DNA from 3 places in the Mesorhizobium salmacidum genome. Region 1 is predicted to be linked to each of the others. Evidence: predicted binding sites of a transcription regulator. Region 1 holds the regulator's gene; each other region holds the start of a gene.
The links. Region 1 encodes PhoB, which activates phosphate uptake and scavenging genes when phosphate is short. Its sites were predicted from a motif close to TGTCATNNANCTGTCAT; they were not measured.
Positions count from the first base shown of each region.

Region 2: phnC (phosphonate ABC transporter ATP-binding protein) is a predicted target of PhoB. The motif match lies at 1,412-1,428, and genes of this name have one in related genera.
Region 3: O7A60_RS25545 (PhoX family protein) is a predicted target of PhoB. The motif match lies at 1,886-1,902, and genes of this name have one in related genera.

Region 1 covers NZ_JAPYKS010000004.1:301,698-305,494, forward strand. The annotation lists gene pstB (phosphate ABC transporter ATP-binding protein PstB) at 1-764, shown strand, start outside; gene phoU (phosphate signaling complex protein PhoU) at 790-1,497, shown strand; gene phoB (phosphate regulon transcriptional regulator PhoB) at 1,517-2,206, shown strand; gene O7A60_RS07890 (ROK family protein) at 2,209-3,456, opposite strand; gene xylF (D-xylose ABC transporter substrate-binding protein) at 3,728-3,797, shown strand, end outside.
Region 2 covers NZ_JAPYKS010000003.1:177,043-180,839, reverse strand. The annotation lists gene O7A60_RS05430 (DapH/DapD/GlmU-related protein) at 1-524, shown strand, start outside; gene O7A60_RS05425 (DUF1868 domain-containing protein) at 666-1,376, shown strand; gene phnC (phosphonate ABC transporter ATP-binding protein) at 1,507-2,364, shown strand; gene phnD (phosphonate ABC transporter substrate-binding protein) at 2,475-3,383, shown strand; gene phnE (phosphonate ABC transporter, permease protein PhnE) at 3,441-3,797, shown strand, end outside.
Region 3 covers NZ_JAPYKS010000023.1:14,907-18,703, forward strand. The annotation lists gene O7A60_RS25545 (PhoX family protein) at 1-1,822, opposite strand, end outside; gene O7A60_RS25550 (hypothetical protein) at 2,101-2,571, shown strand; gene O7A60_RS25555 (response regulator transcription factor) at 2,763-3,425, opposite strand; gene O7A60_RS25560 (sensor histidine kinase) at 3,422-3,797, opposite strand, start outside.

The sequences.
Region 1 (3,797 bases):
AGGCAGCCGCCAAGGCGAAGATCGAGGTCAAGAACCTCAATTTCTACTACGGCCAGTCGAAGGCGCTGAAGGACATCACGTTGTCGCTGCCCGAGCGCAGCGTGACGGCCTTCATCGGACCGTCGGGTTGCGGAAAGTCGACGCTGCTGCGCGTCTTCAACCGCATCTACGAACTCTACCCCAAGCAAACCGCCGAGGGCCAGGTGCTGCTCGACGGCCAGAACGTTCTCGATCGTTCGCAGGATCTCAACCTGCTGCGGACCAAGGTCGGCATGGTGTTCCAGAAGCCGACGCCGTTCCCGATGTCGATCTATGAGAACATCGCTTTCGGCGTCAGGCTCTATGAGAAGATCAGCAAGGCCGAGATGGACGGCCGTGTCGAGCAGGCGCTGAAGCGCGCCGCATTGTGGACCGAGGTCAAGGACAAGCTGAACGCCAGCGGCCTCAGCCTGTCGGGCGGCCAGCAGCAGCGTCTTTGCATCGCCCGCACCGTGGCGGTGAAGCCGGAGGTCATCCTGCTCGACGAGCCGGCCTCGGCGCTCGATCCGCTGTCGACCGCCAAGATCGAGGAACTGATCGACGAGTTGCAGGCCGACTACACGATCGTCATCGTCACCCACAATATGCAGCAGGCGGCGCGCGTGTCACGCCAGACGGCTTTCATGTATCTGGGCGAACTGGTCGAATTCGACAAGACCGAGAAGATCTTCACGTCGCCTCGCGAGAAGCGCACGCAGGACTACATCACCGGCCGCTTCGGCTGATATCACGCATACGAGGACCAGGATCATGGCCGAACATACAGTCGCAGCCTTCGACGAGGATCTCGGACAGATCAGCAGGCTGATCAGTGACATGGGCGATCTCGCCGGCACGATGGTCGGCGGCGCCACCAAGGCGCTGCTGAATTCCGACAACGCGCTGGCACAGCGCGTCGTCTCCGACGACGCCATCATGGACGCGCGCCAGCGCGAACTCGACGACCGCGCCATCACCCTCATCGCCAAGCGTCAGCCGATGGCCGACGATCTGCGTCATGTCGTCGGCTCGATCCGGATGGCGGGCGATCTCGAGCGCATCGGCGACCTTGCCAAGAACATCGCCAAGCGCGTCGGCTCCGTCGGCCTCTCCGCCACGCCGCGCGACCTGTCGCATTCGATCGACTCCATGGCGCAGCTGGTGCTGATCCAGGTGCAGGGCGTGGTCGAGGAATATGCGGCCGGCGATGCCGCCGCACTCGCCAAGCTCAGGAATGACGACGAACGCATCGATGTCAAATACACATCGGTGTTCCGCGAACTCCTGACCTACATGATGGAAGATCCGCGCAACATCACGGCTTGCACGCATCTTTTGTTCTGCGCCAAGAATCTCGAACGCATCGGCGACCACGTGACCAACATTGCCGAGAATGCATATTATGTGCTGACCGGCACGCAACTGCCCGCCAACCGTCCGAAGCAGGACGAGACGGCGATGTCGGTGCCGGCGGCTTGACGGCAGGGATGATCAATCGATGATCGCGCCACGCATCATGGTGGTGGAGGACGAGGAGCCGCTCGGCGTGCTCCTCCGCTACAATCTGGAATCGGAAGGCTACCAGGTCGAGGTGGTGACACGCGGCGACGAAGCCGAGATCCGCCTCCAGGAGAACGTGCCCGACCTCCTGGTGCTCGACTGGATGGTGCCGGCGGTTTCCGGCATCGAACTCTGTCGGCGCCTGCGAATGCGGCCCGAGACCGAGAGGCTGCCGATCATCATGCTGACGGCGCGCGGCGAGGAGAGCGACCGTGTGCGCGGCCTCTCGACCGGTGCCGACGACTATCTGGTCAAGCCGTTCTCGACACCGGAATTCATGGCCCGGGTCAAGGCGCTGCTGCGCCGCGCCAAGCCGGAAGTGCTGTCCAGCGTGCTCAAGGTCGGCGACATCGTGCTCGACCGGGAATCGCACCGGGTCTATCGCAAGAAGAGCGAGATCCGGCTCGGACCGACCGAGTTCCGCCTGCTGGAATTCATGATGCGCCATCCCGGCCGCGTGTTCTCGCGCAGCCAGTTGCTCGACAATGTCTGGGGCGAGACGATCTACATCGATGAACGCACCGTGGACGTGCATGTCGGCCGGCTGCGCAAGGCGGTCAACAACGGCCGCATGCCGGACGTGATCCGCACCATTCGCGGCGCGGGCTACGCGATCCGCGAAGACTGAAATCAGGCTACATTCTTGCCCGAAACGCCGGGCCTCGCCAGCACGCCCGGCGCGAAAATCTCCTGGTCGACGAAGGTCAATGCGCGCATGGCGCAACCTTCGCGGATGAGCGGCAGCTCGTTCGGCTCGGTGTCGAAGGAAATCGATTCCGAATGCTGGCCGCCGGCGGTCTGGGCGATGGCCTCGCGCAAGGCCGGCTCGATCAGGTCGAAGGCGGCGGCGCTGACGCCGACCATGGCGACGGGTGCGGGATCGATCAGCGCGAACAGGCTGCCCAGTCCATAGCCCAGCGCCTCGCCGGCCTTGCGATAGGCTTCGCGCTCCGGTCCGTCTTTCTCCCTTGCCGTCGCGGCGAGTGTCCGCATCTGCGCATCGCTGACATCTGCGACCGGTTCGGCGTCCTCGCCAAGCTGCCTGGCGTTGCGCCAGATGGCGTAGTTGCCGGCATAGGCCTCGACGCAGCCGCGCCGTCCGCAGCGGCAGAGCGCGCCTCCCGGGCGATGGATCATGTGGCCGAACTCGCCTCCCGATGAATGCGTGCCGGTGAACAGCTCGCCCTTCAGCACCAGGCCCATGCCGATGCCGTGCGAGAGCAGGATGGCGATGAAGTCGTCGCGGTAGCGTTCGGGGTCGCGCCAGCGCAGCGCCACCGCCATCATGTTGCAGTCGTTCTCCATGGTGGCGGGGATGCCGAACTCGGCTTCAAGTATGTCGGCGAAGGGAATGTCCGTCTGCGGCGTGATCGGCGACCACAGCATCGCACGCGCTTCGGTGTCGGTGATGCCCTGGATCGCCAGCGCGATGCGGGCAATACTGCGGACGTCGAGATCGGGGTCCTCGAGGCGCCGCCGCACTATTGCCGTGCATTCGCCGATCAGCGCCTCGCGCGACATGGTCAGCGTGTCCAGCCGGCGCTGTTCCTCGGCGACCACCTGGCCGGAATAATCGATGACGGCGACGGACAGGAAATTCAGCGACAGCACCACGGTCATCACAGCCGCGGCCTCGGGGTTGAGGCCAAGACCGACCTGCGGCCGGCCGCGTTTCAATGAACCAGCCTCGTTCGGCTTGCCTTCGGTCAGGATACCCTCGCCGATCAGGTCGGCTGATATTGCCGAGATGGTCGAGTGGCTGAGGCCGGTGGTGGCGGCGATCTCGGTGCGCGAGGGCTGACCACCCTGACGCACGGCTGCAATCACCATGGCGCGGTTGCGCCGGCGCAGATCGTCGTGGCGGATTCCGACCGACATGCTTCCCACATCCTCCCCGTCGCCGCGGTTCTTGACACCCCCTCGAACCTCTCCGGCAATGGGCCGAATACTGGCAGATGCGGCAGGAGCTGTCATTTATTTATTGCGGGACTCGAAAAAAGCTTCCCGGCACCTCAAAATCCATCAGGATCGATGTTGACAGTGTTCCGACGATGGATCAGTGTTTTTTCGAGGCTCGAAAAAATAGGGCCTTTGTGCGGGCCTTCGGGCCAGTTTGGTCGCGCCATACGCGGCGCAGGGAGGATATATCATGAAGAGATTCACAGTCGCCATCCTGGCGGGTGTCGCCATGTCGCTGACGCTGGCGTCGGTGGCGCAGG
Region 2 (3,797 bases), on a different contig from region 1:
GCCGGGTCTCGGAAAGCGAACTCGGCGACTATTCCTACATGATGCAGGACTGCGCCGTCTGGTGCGCGACGATCGGCAAGTTCGCCAACATCGCGGCCAGCGTGCGCCTCAACGCCACCAACCACCCGACATGGCGGCCGACGCTGCACCATTTCACCTACCGTGCCTCCGACTATTGGGACGACGCCGAGCACGAGAGCGAATTCTTCGCTCAGCGCCGCGCCAAACGCGTCACCATCGGCCACGACACCTGGCTCGGCCACGGCTCGACCGTCCTGCCCGGCGTCACCGTTGGCGATGGTGCTGGGGTCGGCGCTGGCGCGGTCGTCTCGAAGGACGTCGCGCCCTACACCATCGTCGCCGGCGTGCCGGCCAAACCGATCCGCGAGCGCTTCGACCGCCGCACCGCCGAGCGCTACCAGGCGCTTGCCTGGTGGGACTGGGACCATGCCAGACTGCGTGCCTCGCTCGCCGACTTCCGCGAGCTGTCGGCCGAGGCGTTCCTGGAGAAATACGAGGGATAGAGCAGCTCCAGAAAAAGTGGGAACCGGTTTTCCGTTCGCAATTGCAGGCAAGGAGACATAGCCCTCACATCGACGTCATGAGCGACACTGTTTCATATCCTTGACACATCACCGGGGCAGGGGTGTTCCAAGGAGATTGCCATGCTCGACACCATCAGACCCTCGCTCGCGGGATTCTTTGCCGGCTCCAATCCGACGCCACCGGCGCATCTCGGCACGCGCTATGACGTGTCAGGCAACTTTCTCCTCGAGCCCGGCAACACCGTCGTGAGCCATCTGGTCAGCGGCTCGCCATCCGAAGCCGTGGTGCTCGCTGTGCGCGATCGGATGATGGCGATGCCGGATGCCGACCGCCTTGCCTTCACGCCTGTCTCCAGCCTGCACATGACGCTGTTCCAGGGCATCATCGAATATCGCCGCCGGTTACCTTACTGGCCACGGGACGTGCCGCTCGACACCGGCATCGACGCCATGACCCGCCTCTATCTGGAGCGCCTGAAGGGTTTCCAGGGCGCCGGTCCGTTCAACATCAAGGTGCTCGAGATCGTGCCGACCGGGCTCACCGTTGCCGGCGCGACCGACGAGGATGTGCGCATCATGCGTGAATGGCGCGATGCGCTGGCCGTGCCATTCGGCTACCGGCACCCCGACCACGACAATTACGTCTTTCACATCACCTTCGCTTATCAGATCCAGCGTCTTGCCGACGACAGGGCCGTCGCATGGCAGACGCTGTTCGACGATTTCCTGGCGCTTTTCGCGCGGCAGGCGCCGGTGATCGAGATCAAGGCTCCAGCCTTCTGCGCATTCCGCGACATGGAGCATTTCGAGGAATTGCTGGTGCTCGGCTGATCGCCGGCAGGACGCCGGCGGTCGTATCTGTGGAGCGTAACAAAACTGACATGCTGGCGACACGGCAGGTTCATGTGGCTGCGTTAGGCGAGTGCCTGACGATCAATATGGACCGGACTGGAACCAGCCCATGTCAGCAAGCTCTGCCACGCTCGAAATTCGCGGTGTCAGCCGACGATTTGGCAAGAACACCGCCGTCAGCGACGTCAACATCTCGATCCCGCAGGGGCAGATGGTCGGCGTCATCGGTCGTTCGGGTGCAGGCAAGTCGACGCTTCTTCGCATGATCAACCGTCTTGTCGACCCCAGCCAGGGGTCGATTTTTTTTGACGGCGCCGAGGTCTCCCGCCTGCGCGGGTCGCCGTTGCGGCGTTGGCAGCGCGACTGCGCCATGATCTTTCAGCAGTTCAACCTGGTGCCGCGCCTCGATGTGCTCACCAACGTGCTGCTCGGCAAACTGAACCACCGTTCGACCCTGTCCAACCTTCTCGGCATGTTCTCCCGTGCCGAATGCGCCGAGGCGGTCGCCGCGCTCGAGCGGCTCGACATCGCCCGTACGGCACTTCAACCCGCCGGCACCCTGTCGGGCGGTCAGCAGCAGCGCGTCGCGATTGCCCGCGCCATGATGCAGCAGCCGAAGGTGATCCTCGCCGACGAGCCGATCGCCTCGCTCGACCCGCTCAACGCCAAGGTGGTGATGGATTCGCTGCAGGACATCAATCTGCGCGAAGGCATCACCGTCGTCACCAACCTGCACACGCTCGATACCGCCCGCACCTGTTGCAACCGCATCATCGGCATGGCCGCCGGCAAGGTCGTCTTCGACGGGCCGCCCGAAGAGCTCAACCGCGAAGCGGTGCGTCTAGTCTATGGCGCCGACAGCAATGGCGGTGAGATATCGGAGGTCATCACCTCCACCAGCGTTGCCTTCAAGCAGAAGATCGCCGCATCCGCCGGACCGCTCGAACCCGCATTCCCGGGATACTGAGCCCATTACGGGCATAGCGAGCAGCCTGGATCGTCCGCCCGCGTCAAGGGCACTTGTCAAGATCAAGAACGCTGCCGGCGCGGGGCCGGAACCTACAGGAGAGATAGCAAATGTTCAGGAAGATGGTTTTCGGTGCCGTTTCGGTGCTCGCTATGGCCACCAGCATGGCCCACGCCGCCGATACGAAGGAATTTCGCGTCGGCATTCTCGGCGGCGAAAACGAAACCGACCGGCTGCGTAACTACCAGTGCTTGGCCGACCACCTGAAGGCCGAGTTCGGCTTCGAGAAGGTTTCGCTGTTCCCCGCCGCCGACTATGACGGCGTTATCCAGGGCCTGCTCGGCGGCACGCTCGACTTCGCCGAACTCGGCGCTTCCGGCTATGCCAGCGTCTACATCAAGGACCCGAAGGCGGTCACCCCAATCCTCACCACCCAGCAGACCGACGGCGCCACCGGCTATTATTCCGTCGGCCTGGCGCTGAAGACCTCGGGGATCACCGACATCAAGTCGGCCAAGGGCAAGAAGCTCGGCTATGCCGACCCGGATTCGACCTCCGGCTACCTGATCCCGCTGACCCAGATTCCGAAGACCACCGGCGCCTCGAACGAAACCTTCTTCGCCTCGACCCAGTTCAATGGCGGCCACGAAAACAACGTTCTGGCCGTGCGTGACGGCAAGGTCGATGTCGCGGTCGACGATTCCTCGGGTATAGGCGACTTCAAGAACGGCTACACCTCCGGCACCTTCCACAAGGAAGTCGCCAAGGGCGCCGTCGACCCCAACGATTTCGTCGAAGTCTGGCGTTCGGGCCTGATCCCGAACGGTCCGCTCGTCGTGCGCACCGCGATCGGCGACGACATGACCGCCAAGCTGACCGCCTTCTTTACCGACCTGCCCAAGAAGGACAAGGCTTGCTTCGAAGGCGTCGAAGGCGGCGATTTCACCGGCTATGTTCCGGTGAAGCCGGACTTCTACAGCGTCATCGTCGAAGCCCGTAAGGCAGCCATCGGCGGCTAACGGCGAAATTGCAAAGGGGCGGTATCTCAGATACCGCCCCTTTTTGCATCTCCGATCATGACCCTTTCCGTGACAGCCGCCTCCGGCGCCACCCACCAGACGGCCGATGCCTGGCGACGCCAGACGTCGCTGCGCCGGCTCTATACAGTGCTCGGCGTCGGACTGCTGCTTGCCGCGATGCTCTCCAGCATGTGGTTCGCCGACGAAGCCAATGCCGGGCACTTCTTCGACCGGCTGCCGCACATTCTGGATTTCCTGAGCTGGCTGGTCCCGAAGAACTGGAACGACGTCTGGCGGGCGCTGTTCGACATCGCCTCGCCGCGTGATACCGGCACCCAGGAATTCAACTTCCCGCTTGGTCGCGTCTATGTGTGGGGCGGTTTCTACGTCCCCGAATATTTCGAGCTGATGCTG
Region 3 (3,797 bases), on a different contig from region 1:
CGTCCGGCGCGAACAGCGGGCCGCACATTTCGGCGCCGATCGGCACCCGGAAGAACAGTTTCGAGGTCGCCCGCGCCGATCCTTCCGTGTCCACCGCCCACAGGCCGTCGGTGCGGCCGGTGGCCTTCGGGCCCTGGCCGTCGGTGGCGACCCACAGCCGCCCGGCCGAATCGATCGCGCAATTGTCGGGCATGCCGAACCAGCCATGGGCCGTCGTCGCGGTGGAGAAGGTGGCGCCGACATCGGCTACCGCCGGATCGCCGCATTTCAGCAGCACTTCCCATTTGCCCTTCGTGGCGGCGAAATCGCCGCCGTCCTCGACGATCTCGATGATGTGGCCGAAGGCATTCCCGGCGCGCGGGTTGGCGGCATCGACCTGATCGGCCTTGCGCTTGGAATTGTTGGTCAGCATGACATAGACCTTGCCGTTGCCGGCGTTGGGCTGGATGTCTTCCGGCCGGTCCATCTTGGTGGCGCCAAGCAGGTCGGCGGCGCGGCGCGTCTCGATCAGCACGTCGGCCTGGCCGGCAAAACCGTTTTCCGCCGTCAGCGGACCCTGCCCGAACACGATCGGCATCCATTCGACCGAGCCGTCCTCGGCGAATTTGGCGACATGCAGCGTGCCGTCGTCGAGCAGGTCCTTGTTGGCCGCGCGGTCGCCAGCGTTGAACATGCCCTTGGTGACGAACTTGTAGACATAGTCGAAGCGCTCGTCGTCGCCGAGATAGAAGACGACGCGGCCGTCCTTGGCGACGATCGATTCTGCACCCTCATGCTTGAAACGGCCCATGGCAGTACGCTTGAGCGGTACCGAATTCGGGTCGTTGACATCGACCTCGACGATCCAGCCGAAGCGGTTGGGCTCGTTCGGCTCCTTGGCGAGGTTGAAGCGGTCATAATGCGCGCCCCATTCATAGGCGCCTTCCGGTATGCCGAGGCGCTTGTAGTTGGCGGCTTCCTTGTGGCCCTCCGGCAGCTCGCCGGAGAAATAGCCGTGGATGTTCTCCTCGGCCATCACATAGGTGCCCCAGGGCGTGACGCCGCCGGCGCAGTTGTTGATCGTGCCGAAGACTTTCGTTCCGGACGGATCGGCATTGGTCTTGACGCGGTCATGGCCGGCGACCGGGCCGGACAGCGCCATCTCGGTGTTGGAGGTGATGCGGCGGTTGAGCTTGCCGTCACGCACCACCTGCCATTTGCCGCCGTCCTTGCGGATCTCGACGATGGTTCCGCCATGGGCGGCCATCTCGACATCGACCTGCTCCTTCGAGAGCGGCGCCACCTCGGCCGACTTCTTGCCGTCCTTCTCCACGATCTTGACGATGCCCGGGAACATCAGATGCGGGTTGGTGTATTCGTGGTTGACGACCAGCAGGCCGTGTTCCGCCGAGCCGTCGATCGCGATATAGCCGACATAGTCGTTGTTATAGCCGAACTGCCTGGCCTGGGCTTGCGCCGACTGCCTGATCGGGTCGAATTCCGGCGAATCGGCAAACAGCGGATCGCCCCAGCGCAACAACACGTCGGCGTCGTAGCCCGGCGCGACATGGTGCTTGTCGTCGATACCGGCCTCCAGCTCGTCGAATGTGAAGGCGGAGCCTTCCGCGGCGCGAGCATCGTCGGCGGCGATCATTGCCAGCGGGCTGACGGTGGCGGCGATCGCCGAGACGGCAAGCGAACCCTTGAGGAAGCCGCGGCGCGAGAACCGCGCGGCGATAATCTCGCCCATCGTGCGGTTATCGCTGGGATTGTTGGCCGGGCCTTCGTTTTCCTCGAGCAGGCTGGTGCGGAATCGGGCATCGGTGGGGCGATGTTCGGTCATGGGAACCTCTGGCTTGGATTTGGCTGGATTTTGTTGCCTGTTCGACCGCCTTACCGTCGACTGATCACATTTTCGTGACATCGTATCCGCGCTGCCGCTCCCTCACGATACCGGTTTTCACGCCGGGGCCTGGGACTTTAGTCCAATCTTGCGCCTGCAAAGGTCCTGGGGGACAAACGCAACGGTCGGAGGCCGCTTTCGGTCACCATGTCTTTCGGCGATGTTGGTTGCACTGCAACGTTGGGGTGAGCGCGCCGGCTCAATCGACGGAGATCAGTATGCACGGATCGATTACGGCCCGTTGTTGTCGCCTGGCTCTGAGATCGGCGGCGCTTCTGGCGCTGACCGTCGCTCCCTATGGAATTGCCTTCCATGGATTCGTGCCTGGAATCGATGCCGCGACCGCACATGCCGACAGGGGTGGTGGCAATGGTGGCGGTGGCAACGGCGGTAATGGCGGCAACGGCGGCGGTAACAGTGGCGGCAGCGGGAATAGCGGGAACAGTAACGGGAATAGCGGCGGCGGGAACAACGGAAATGGCAAGGGCCAGCGCGACAAGAGCAGCCATGTCAACGCCACCACTGGCGACGAGGTCGACGTGGACGGCAACAAGATTACAGTTCAGCACCCCGACGGTATGACGGAAAACATCGAGAACGGCCGTTTCAGGATGAAGGATGCGCTCGGCCGCACCATCATCGACCGCCCGGCCACACCGGCCGATGTCAGCCGTCTCAAGGCGCTGTGAATTTCGGCTCTGTGAATTCGGCCTTGTGAAGCTGGTCAACAGGCAACGACCAGTTTCACACGTCACCTCCGCCGCCCCCCGGCGGAGGTGACCTCCTTTGCGCGGCATTCCAAATGCCCCGAGGGCTTATTCCAGGAAAAAACGGTTTGCAGCGCTTTCTCCTGGCGGAATTACGCAGACGCTGAACCGCTCTATGAGCGGTCCGTCTCGCGGTCGCGAAACTCGCGCATCATGAGGGCTGCTTCCGTGCGGTTTCGCACGCTGAGTTTCGACAGCACCCCCGTCATGTGGTGCTTCACGGTCTTCTCCTGCAGTTCCAGGCGCAAGGCAACTTCCTTGTTGCTCAGTCCCTCCGCCACCAGCCGCAGGATTTCGGTCTGACGGCCGGTGAGTTGCCGCAGCCGGTCCGCCACGCCGTTGGCAGGCTGCAGGGACTGCACATCGGAAAGCAGCCGGGCCGACAACATCGGCGAAAGATAGCTTTCGCCGGCCGCCACGTTGCGCAGGATATCGGCAAGCGAGCGCGACCCGACGCCTTTGAGGACATACCCGCGCACGCCCGCGTTCAGGGCCTTGGTCACATCGCCATTGGCCTCTGAAACGGTCAATAGGACGATCTTCTGGGCGGGATGGTCGGCAAGGATGCTTGCAACCGCGGCCAGGCCGCCGCCCGGCATCGAAATATCGAGCAGCAATATGTCGGGCTGCATGGTCGAGACGATGCGTTCCGCGTCCTGCGCGGTCGCACCTTCTCCGGCCATCTCGAAGCCTCCGATCTCCGACAGGCTGCGGGTCACGCCTTCGCGGAACAGCGGATGGTCGTCGACAATGGCGATGCGAATGGCGTCCATTATGCTTGCTCCTCGACTGAAAGACGGATCACCAGCTTTGTGCCTTTCGGCCCGGTCAGGGTTTCGAATTGTCCGCCGATGCTTTCAACGCGCTCCCTGAGGCCGGCCAGCCCCAACCCCTCGGCCCGCGCCGGATCGAAGCCCGGCCCGCCATCCGACACTTCAACGAAAAGCCTGCCGTTTTTCATTCCTGCATGCACCGCCTGATCCTTGCCCCGCCCGTGGCGGTAGGCATTGTTCAGCCCCTCCTGCACGAAGCGATAGATGCTGATCTTCTCAGAAGCGCCGGGTTCGGGCAAATGTCCGGGCAGGGTGAGCCTCACCGACGTGCCCGTCCGGTGCTCATGTTCCTCGACGGCCAGCCGCAACACGTCC